Catellatospora sp. TT07R-123: one gene and its partner. The protein of the gene in region 2 interacts with the protein of the main gene of each other region in a pairwise test. Links are inferred from orthologs where the notes say so. Each region holds a gene or a part of one and is shown on either strand. Other genes may lie near its edges.

Region 1 (4,906 bases), 1.5 Mb from region 2 along the record:
TGGAAGAGGTGCTGGTCATCCCGCTGGAGGGCGAGCAGGCGCCGCCGGTGCCCGCGCCGCGCGGGCCCGCCGACGCGCCCGCGGTCGAGTTCGACCGGGTCGGGTTCGCGTACGCCGCCCAGGACGGCGCCCCGCCCGCCCAGATCCTGCACGAGGTGAGCTTCCGCGCCCCCGCCGGGAGCCGCACCGCGCTGGTCGGCCCGTCCGGCGCGGGCAAGTCGACCCTGCTGTCGCTGGTCGAGCGCTTCTACGAGACCAGCTCGGGCAGCATCCGCGTCGGCGGCACCGACATCCGCGACCTCGACCACGACACCCTGCGCGGCCAGCTCGGCTACGTCGAGCAGGAGTCGCCGGTGCTCGCCGGGACGCTGCGCGACAACCTGCGCCTGGCCACCCCCGACGCCACCGACGAGCGGATGCGCCAGGTGCTCGACGCCGTCAACCTCGGTGAGCTGGTCGAACGCACCCCGCTCGGCCTGGACGCCCAGGTCGGCGAGGGCGGGGTGCTGCTGTCGGGCGGCGAGCGCCAGCGCCTGGCCATCGCGCGTACGCTGCTGGCCGCGCCGCCGATCCTGCTGCTGGACGAGCCGACCAGCAACCTCGACGCGCGCAACGAGGCCGCGCTGCGCGCCGCGATCGACACCGTCGCCAGCGGGCGCACGCTGCTGATCGTGGCGCACCGGCTGTCCACCGTGCTCGACGCCGACCAGATCGTGGTGCTCGAACACGGCCGGGTCGTGGCGACCGGCCGCCACCACGAGCTGCTGGAGACCAGCCCGCTCTACCGCGAGCTCGCCGCCCACCAGTTCCTGGTCGCACCGCTCGTCGAGGCCGACTGACCACTCGCCCGACAGGTGGATACGCCTCGGGGCCACACCTCCTGCGGTGTACGTACACCACAGGACGTGTGACCCCGAGAGCGGTACTGCTTAGGAGTCGCCGCCGGTCTCGCCGGCCGGGGCCGCGGTCACGTCGTCGATCGCGTACTTGCGGAACGCCTCGGCGGGCGCCGACGCCGGCACCTCACCGGCGCGGGCCAGCTGCGACAGCACGGCCACCACGACCGACTCCGCGTCCACGTTGAAGTGGCGGCGCAGCGCCGAGCGGGTGTCGGACATGCCGAAGCCGTCCGTGCCGAGCGACGTGTAGTCGCCGGGCACCCAACGCGAGATCAGGTCCGGGACGGCCCGCATCCAGTCGGAGACGGCCACCTTCGGGCCCGGGGCGCCTTCCAGCGCCCGGGTCACGTACGGCACCTTCGCCGGCTGGTCCGGGTGCAGCAGGTTGAACTGCTCCGCCTCGACCGCGTCGCGGCGCAGCTCGGTCCAGCTCGTCGCCGACCACACGTCGGCCGACACGCCCCAGTCCTCGGCGAGCAGCTGCTGGGCCTTGATCGCCCACTGCATGCCGACGCCGGAGGCCATGATCTGCGCCTTCGGGCCCTCCGCCGGGCCGGACGAGTACCGGTACAGGCCCTTGAGCAGGCCCTGCACGTCGATGCCCGCGGGCTCGGCCGGGTGCACGTACGGCTCGTTGTACACCGTGAGGTAGTAGAAGACGTCCTCCGGCGACTCGCCGTACATGCGGCGCAGGGCGTCCTCGACGATGTACGAGATCTCGAAGCCAAACGCCGGGTCGTACGCGACCGCAGCCGGGTTCGTCGCCGCGATCAGGTGCGAGTGGCCGTCCTCGTGCTGCAGGCCCTCACCGTTCAGCGTGGTGCGACCGGCGGTGGCGCCCAGCAGGAAGCCGCGCGTCATCTGGTCGGCCGCGGCCCACAGGCCGTCGGCGGTCCGCTGCCAGCCGAACATCGAGTAGAAGATGTAGACCGGGATCATCGGCTCGCCGTGGGTGCTGTACGAGCTGCCCACCGCGGTGAACGAGGCGACCGAGCCGGCCTCGTTGATGCCCTCGTGCAGGATCTGCCCGGCCGTCGACTCCTTGTACGACAGGAACAGCTCGCGGTCGACGGCGGTGTACTGCTGGCCGTGCGGCGAGTAGATCTTCGCCGTCGGGAACAGCGAGTCCATGCCGAACGTGCGCGCCTCGTCCGGGATGATCGGCACCCAGCGGTGGCCGATCTGCTTGTCCTTCATCAGGTCCTTGAACAGGCGGACGAACGCCATCGTGGTGGCGATCTTCTGCTTGCCGGAACCCTTCTTCAGGTCCGCGTACACCTTGTGCTCGGGCAGCTGGAGCGCCGTGTACTTGGTGTTGCGCTGCGGCAGCGAGCCGCCCAGCGCCGCCCGGCGCTCCAGCAGGTACGCCATCTCGTCGCTCTTGGCGTCCGGCTTGTAGTACGGCGGCTCGTACGGGTTGGCCTCCAGGACCGAGTCCGGGATGTCCAGGTAGAGGCGGTCGCGGAACGTCTTCAGGTCGTCCAGCGTCAGCTTCTTCATCTGGTGCGTGGCGTTGCGGCCCTCGAAGTGCGAGCCCAGCGTCCAGCCCTTGATGGTCTTGGCGAGGATCACGGTCGGCTGGCCGGTGTGCTCGGTCGCCGCCTTGTACGCCGCGTACAGCTTGCGGTAGTCGTGCCCGCCGCGCTTGAGACCCCAGATCTCGTCGTCGGACATGTGCTCGACCATCTTGCGCGTGCGCGGGTCGCGCCCGAAGAAGTGCTCGCGCACGTACGCCCCGGACTCCGCCTTGTAGGTCTGGTAGTCACCGTCGGGCGTGGTGTTCATCAGGTTGACCAGCGCGCCGTCGGTGTCGGCGGCCAGCAGCGGGTCCCACTCGCGGCCCCAGACGACCTTGATGACGTTCCAGCCGGCCCCCCGGAAGAAGGCCTCCAGCTCCTGCATGACCTTGCCGTTGCCGCGCACCGGGCCGTCGAGCCGCTGCAGGTTGCAGTTGATGACGAAGGTGAGGTTGTCCAGCTCCTCGCGCGCGGCCAGGCCGATCGCGCCCAGGGTCTCCGGCTCGTCCATCTCGCCGTCACCGAGGAACGACCATACTCGCTGGTCGGACGTGTCCTTGATGTTGCGGTGGTGCAGGTAGCGGTTGAACCGCGCCTGGTAGATCGCGTTCAGGCCGCCCAGGCCCATGGACACCGTGGGGAACTCCCAGAAGTCCGGCATCAGGCGCGGGTGCGGGTACGACGGCAGCCCGCCGCCCGGGTGCGACAGCTCCTGGCGGAACCCGTCGAGCTGGTACTCGGTCAGCCGGCCTTCCAGGTAGGCGCGCCCGTACATACCGGGGGAGGCGTGCCCCTGGTAGAAGATGTGGTCGCCGCCGCCGGGGTGGTTCTTGCCGCGGAAGAAGTGGTTGAAACCGACCTCGTACAGCGACGCGGACGACGCGAAGGTCGAGATGTGGCCGCCGACGCCGATGCCGGGGCGCTGGGCGCGGTGCACGGTCATCGCGGCGTTCCAGCGGATGTACGCGCGGAGCCGGCGCTCGACGTTCTCGTCGCCCGGGAACCAGGGCTCGCGCTCGCTGGGAATGGTGTTGATGTAGTCAGTGGTGGTCAGTGGCGGAACGCCGACCTGGCGTTCACGGGCACGCTCCAACAGCCGCAACATGACGTAGCGGGCGCGTTTGGCGCCGCGTTCGTCGATCACTCCGTCGAGCGACTCAACCCACTCCGCCGTCTCCTCGGGGTCGATATCCGGGAGCTGGCTCGGCAGGCCGTCGCTGATCACCGGGCGCTTGCGTTCGGTGGCCACAGGCGTTCCCTCGTAGTTGTAGTGATAGTCGGTCTTGCCAACAGAAGTTGTCTGTTCGCCCCATCCTGCCCCTTCGCCGGGGCATTCGTCACGCAGACAGCCGCCCGGTGCGATCCGCGACACGCATACTGACCAGTAACTTCCGGGTCGGATGGGCGACTGCGGCGCGATCACAACGGCGCTGATCGATTAGCCTGCCGCGCATGCGACGACTCCTCGGTCTGCTCCTGTTCCTCTGGGGCTGCCTGCTCGCGGTCAACACGACCTTCCCCCTGGTGGCCGAGGTCGGCGGTGACCCGGTCACCGCGGTCGCCGCCACCGGCCGGGACTGCTCGGCGCCGTTCGGGGCGCCGCCCTGGGCCGGCATCCACCGCCACTGCGACGCCACCTGGACCCACGGCAGCCAGCGCCAGCAGGGCAGGCTGGTCGGAGCCGGGGTCGAGCAGTCGCTGACCGCCCCGACCGGCGCCGACGCGTACGTCATTCCCGGCATGAAGGGTTACGCCTTCCTCGCGCCGACCGGTGCCGAGCAGGTGGCGGGCATCGCGGGCCCGATCGTCGCGCTCCTGGGTCTCAGTCTGCTGTTCGCCCGGCGCCGCCGCCACCGCCGCCGTGCGCACGGCGGCAGCCACCACTCGCACGGCGACTCCGACTCCGACCCCGCCGACTACGACTCCGACGACAGCGGCGATTCCGGCGGCGACTCCGACGGCGGTGGCGGCGGCGGTGGCGGCGGGGACGGTGGCGGCGGGGACGGCGGCGGCGGCGATTGAGGCCCCGGGCGCAGCGGGCGCGGCGACATCCTGACCGGAGAACGCGATCATCGTGACCTGCCGCCCGCAAGATCGGTGTCTGCGGTCAAGAGGCGCCCCGCTGGTGGAGATTCCGCCCGCAGACAACGATCATCACCCCACCCCGCCACGCCCACCCAGCCCAGCTCCGCCCAGCCCAGCTCCGCCCAGCCCAGCTCCGCCCAGCCCAGCTCCGCCCAGCCCAGCTCCGCCCAGCCCAGCCCAAGCTCCGCCCCAGCCCCACCCCAGCGCCGCCCGGCTCTTCGGGGTGGACTGGGGCGGGTGCGTACGGTGATCGCATGGACAGCATCGTGATCACTGTGCGGACCGGGTCGCGGCCCAGCGTGGTGGATCTGACCGCGCAGGCGGAAACTTTCACCAGCGGCCGGGGCGACGGCCTCCTGCACGTGTTCGTGCCGCACGCCACTGCCGGGGTCGCGATCATCGAGA
Region 2 (4,606 bases):
GGCGCTGCCCAGCACCTTGACCACGGACTTCTTGGCGTTGAGCACGATCTGCGAGCCGGCCAGCTTCGGGTCGGGGGCGGGCACCTCCTTGACCCGGGTGGGCACCAGGTCGCCGAAGACCTCGGGGAAGCCGTTGGTGTCGACGGTCTCGCGCAGCGCCTCGGTCAGGTTCTTGGCCTCGCCGGGCATGACCTTGTCGATCACGCCGAGCACCAGGCTGTTGCGGACCGCCTTGGCCAGCCACGGCTGGCCCGCGTCGCTCAGCGGCACCGCGACCAGCCAGGCCACCATGGCCACGGCCAGCACCGAGACCACGGCGCCGCCGAGGTCGTCGACGTGCTGCCCGGCCGGGTTGGTGATCGCGCGGCGGACCTTGCCGCCCCACCAGCCGGCCAGCGACTGGCCGAGCACGGCCAGGCCGAACACGGCGATCAGGGAGACGATCAGCTTCAGCGCGCCGTCGGAGACCAGGCCGGCGACCAGCGGGCCGAGTTGCAGGCCGAGCAGGGCGCCGCCGAAGAAGCCGGCGAAGGAGAGCACGCCCACGACGAAGCCCTGCCGGTAGCCGCTCATACCGAAGAGCAGCAGCAGGGCTAGCAGGACCACGTCGACGACCGACATCGGTTCAGCCTACGGAAGGGGAATCGGGGTTGCCACTAACCGGCGTGACGTGTGGCGGCGCCACCACCTCGGGCAGGCTCTCCACGCGGCTGGTGTCCCACGGACGGGACCAGCCGCCGAGGTCGAGCAGCGTCGACAGCACCCCGGCGGTGAAGCCCCAGACCAGCATGCCCCGGGCGTGGAAGGCCGGGCCGATCCAGCCGCTGCGGTGCCGCACCCGGACGCGGTGCTGCGGGTCGGCGAGCTCGGCCAGCGGCAGCCGGGCGACGTGGGCGACCTCCTCCGGCTGGTGCGCCCCGACCGGGTGCGGTGCGTGCCACCAGGCCAGCACCGGCGTGACCAGGAAGTCGGTCACCGGGATCCACAGGGTCGGCAGCTCGGCCAGGACGGTGACGCTGGCCGGGTCGAGGCCGACCTCCTCCTGCGCCTCGCGCAGCGCGGTGGCGGACGCGCCGGTGTCCTGCGGCTCGACCGCGCCGCCGGGGAAGGCGGGCTGGCCCGCGTGGGTACGCAGGGTCGCGGCGCGCTGCATGATCAGCACGTCGGGTCCGGCGCCGGGCTCGTGCTCGTCGGCGAGCAGGATCAGCACCGCGGCCGGGCGGCCGCCGTCCTCGGGGGTCGGGATGCGGGTGAAGTCGACGGCCTCGACCGTACGCAGGTTGGTGAGCAGCGGCTCCAGCCACTGCGGTGGAGTCGGGCTCACGCCGCCGCGGGCGCTCATGCGGCGGCGCCGAAGTGCTGCTCGACCAGGCTGTCGAGGGTCTCGCCGGTCAGCGCCGTCCCGTGGTAGACGCTGGCGCGGCCGTCGGCGCCGACGAACAGCGTCAGCGGCATGCCGTTCAGGCCGAGTCCGGCCAGCAGGCGGCCGTCCTTGTCGTACAGGGTGCGCATGCTGACCTTGAGTTCGTCGGCCAGCCAGGAGGCGCTGTCGCGGGTGTCGCGGCCGATGACGCCCAGCACCGGCACCCGGCCGGAGTCGGCCAGCCGCTGGAGTGCGGGCAGCTCGGTGCGGCACGGGAGGCAATATGAGGCCCACACGTTGATCACCAGTGGGCCGCGCAGCGCGGCGAGGTTGACCTGCTGCCCGCCGGCCATGCAGTCGAGGTCGAGGTCGGGCAGCGCGACGGTCTTCGGCCGGGGCTGCCCGGTGGCGGGCGGGGACGGGCGGGACGGGTCGGCCGGGCCGTACGGCGCGCAGGCGGCGAACGGCTGCGGCACCGGCTCTTCCGACGGCGGGGACCCGGTGCACCCGGCCAGCAGCGACAGCAGCGCCAGCGCCGGGAGCACGCGCCTCACGCGGCGACCTCGATCCCGGCCAGCGCGGCGATCTCCGCCGTGCGCGGGCCCTTGAGCAGCTTGACCGCCTCCAGCGGCGAGGTGGGGCCGGTGCCGTACGACGGGCACATCGGCGCGAGCGGGCAGGCGCCGCAGGCGGGCTTGCGGGCGTGGCACACCCGCCGCCCGTGGAAGATCACCTGGTGCGACAGCATCGTCCAGTCGCGCTTCTCGACCAGCGCCCCGACCGCGTGCTCGATCTTGACGGGGTCGCTCTCCTCGGTCCAGGCCCACCGGTTGACCAGCCGCTGGAAGTGGGTGTCCACGGTGATCCCGGGCTTGCCGAAGGCGTTGCCGAGCACGACGTTCGCCGTCTTGCGGCCGATGCCGGGCAGCGTGACCAGCTGTTCGAGCGTCTTCGGCACCTCGCCGTCGAAGCGTTCGACCAGGTTGCGCCCCAGCCCCATGAGGGACTCGGTCTTGTTCCGGAAGAAACCGGTCGGCCGGATCATCTCCTCCAGCTCGACCCGGTCGGCCCCGGCGTAGTCGGCCGCGGTGCGGTACTTGGCGAACAGGGCCGGGGTGGTCATGTTCACCCGCACGTCCGTGCACTGGGCGGACAGGATCGTCGCCACGGCCAGCTCCAGCGGCGTGGTGAAGTCCAGTTCGCAGTGCGCGTCGGGGTGGATCACGGCCAGCTCGCGCGCCATCCTGCGCACGCGCCGCTTGCGCCCGAGCTCGGTCTCCGGTTTCACCGCTGCCACGGCAGAGAGCCTACGTCGCGGGTGCCGCGATCGACCCGTCGGCGGAGACGCGCGCCCCGTTCGCGCCGAAATCCTGCTCGGTCATCTGCTTCATCAGCTTCAGCGCGCGCTCGTCCTTGTCGGGCTGCGGGATGCCGTACGACCCGGAGAAGTAGGTCGAGCGGAACCGCCCCGAGGCGAAGCTGCCGTCCGGCTTGAGCGAGACGGTGAGCACGCCGCCCCAGCCGACCCGGTCGCCGCTGCTCAGCGCGCCGCCTCCGGCGAAGTTGCCCAGGCTGTACGCGATCAGGCGCCCCTTGTAGAACTCCAGGCCGCGCACCACGTGCGGCCCGTGCCCGATGATCAGGTCGGCGCCGGCGTCGATCACCGCGCGGGCGAACTTCATCGGGTCGCCCCGGTTCTCCCCCAGGAAGAACTCGGTGCCCGGCCGGACGTGGCTCTTGTCGCCGCCCTCGGCGCCCATGTGCACCTGCACCACCACGATGTCGGCCTGCGCCGCCGCCTGCGAAACGACCTTCTTGGCCGAGGTGAGGTTCAGCAGGCTGTTGTTCCCCGAGTACGACGAGAAGCCCAGCACCGCGATCTTCACCCCGTCGACCTGCACGATGGTGATCTCATTGGTCTCGCCGGTGTGCTTGAGGCCGAACTTCTCCAGCGACTGCTGGGTGTTGGCGTAACCCGCGTTGCCGTAGTCCTTGCCGTGGTTGTTGGCCATGTTGAGCAGGCTGAACCCGGCGTCCTTGAGGTGCCCCGCGTACGACGGGGGCACCCGGAACTGGTGGCAGTTGTTCTTCGGGCTGGGGCTCGCGCCCGGCGCCGGGCTGGCGGGGCTCGGGTTGGCCGCCGGCTTCGGGCACTTGCCGGTGCCGGTCTCGTCGGTGATCGGCTGTTCGAGGTTGCCCATCACCACGTCGGCGGGCAGCAGCGACTTGACCTTGTCGAAGTAGCCCCGGCCGTCGTTGGGCGGCAGCTTGCCGGGCGCGTCGCCCATCACGATGTCGCCGGTGGCGGACAGGCTGATGGTCTTGCCCCCGGTCGGCGCGGCGGCGGACGCGCTGGCGGCGGCGGACGGGCCGGCCGCGACCGGGTCGTGCCACTGGCCCACCCCGGCCGAGGACGTGGTGGCGGTCACCACGAGCGCGACCACTGTGACAAGAAGCACGACACCGCCCGCCGCGGACGCACCGGGGCGGGCGCGCAGCACGCTGCGCAGCCGCGCCACGACCGACGGTCGAGCATCCATGCCCGTCGCAGCGATCGAGGTGGCCGGTCGGGGGTGGGGGGTGGGCTGGTCAGCAGGGGTGAGGGGCTCTGTCGACATCGCCGCGGACTCTACCCGCGGCGCGCCACCTGCGACATCGGTCGACCGCCGCGGATTCTGGGGGTTGGCGTCCGGTTGGGGACCGGTTGCGCCTAGACTGACCTCGCGCGGCGTATGGCGGTCCCACGCACCCCGCGCCGATGGAGGTATGGCGATGGACGAGGTGCTGGCTCGCAGCGGAATCTTCCAGGGTGTCGACCCGGAGGCTGCGGAGGCGCTTGCCCGTGAGATGGAGACGATCGAGATCCGCAAGGGCGAGATCGTGTTCAACGAGGGCGAGCCTGGCGACAGTCTCTACATCGTACTCTCCGGCAAGATCAAGCTGGGTCGCCGCGCCGCCGACGGCCGGCAGAACCTGGTCTCCGTGATGGGCCCGTCGGACATGCTCGGCGAGCTGTCGCTGTTCGACCCCGGCCCGCGCACCGCGACCGCCACCGCCGTCACCGACGTCCGGCTGGCCCGGCTGCGCAAGCAGGCCCTGCGCCCGTGGCTGAACAACCGCCCGGAGATCGCCGAGCAGCTGCTGCGGGTGCTCGCCCGCCGCCTGCGGCGGACCAACGACGCGCTGGCCGACCTCATCTTCACCGACGTGCCCGGCCGCGTGGCCAAGAACCTGCTCCAGATG

The links. Proteins that work in one complex are often made in the same cells at the same time.
Region 1: the proteins of nth (region 2) and aceE interact in binary tests that used the Escherichia coli proteins (3 or more experiments, as listed by UniProt). The link is inferred for Catellatospora sp. TT07R-123 from one-to-one orthologs.

Annotation. Positions count from the first base shown.
Region 1 is NZ_BNEM01000001.1:2,848,492-2,853,397, reverse strand. What follows is about bases 730-4,007. They hold aceE (pyruvate dehydrogenase (acetyl-transferring), homodimeric type), read right to left. Parts: upstream 3,666-4,007; coding sequence 930-3,665; downstream 730-929. Other genes in these bases: Cs7R123_RS12120 (hypothetical protein), read left to right, coding at 3,869-4,007; Cs7R123_RS12130 (ABC transporter ATP-binding protein), read left to right, coding at 730-839. Outside these bases: more of Cs7R123_RS12130, read left to right, coding at 1-729; more of Cs7R123_RS12120, read left to right, coding at 4,008-4,438; Cs7R123_RS12115 (YjbQ family protein), read left to right, coding at 4,756-4,906. UniProt on the Escherichia coli protein: Component of the pyruvate dehydrogenase (PDH) complex, that catalyzes the overall conversion of pyruvate to acetyl-CoA and CO(2).
Region 2 is NZ_BNEM01000001.1:4,367,407-4,372,012, forward strand. What follows is about bases 788-3,765. They hold nth (endonuclease III), read right to left. Parts: upstream 2,661-3,765; coding sequence 1,914-2,660; downstream 788-1,913. Other genes in these bases: Cs7R123_RS18890 (CoA pyrophosphatase), read right to left, coding at 788-1,342; Cs7R123_RS18895 (TlpA disulfide reductase family protein), read right to left, coding at 1,339-1,917; Cs7R123_RS18905 (CapA family protein), read right to left, coding at 2,671-3,765. Also shown: Cs7R123_RS18885 (MarP family serine protease), read right to left, coding at 1-621; more of Cs7R123_RS18890, read right to left, coding at 626-787; more of Cs7R123_RS18905, read right to left, coding at 3,766-3,903; Cs7R123_RS18910 (Crp/Fnr family transcriptional regulator), read left to right, coding at 4,136-4,606. UniProt on the Escherichia coli protein: DNA repair enzyme that has both DNA N-glycosylase activity and AP-lyase activity. The DNA N-glycosylase activity releases various damaged pyrimidines from DNA by cleaving the N-glycosidic bond, leaving an AP (apurinic/apyrimidinic) site.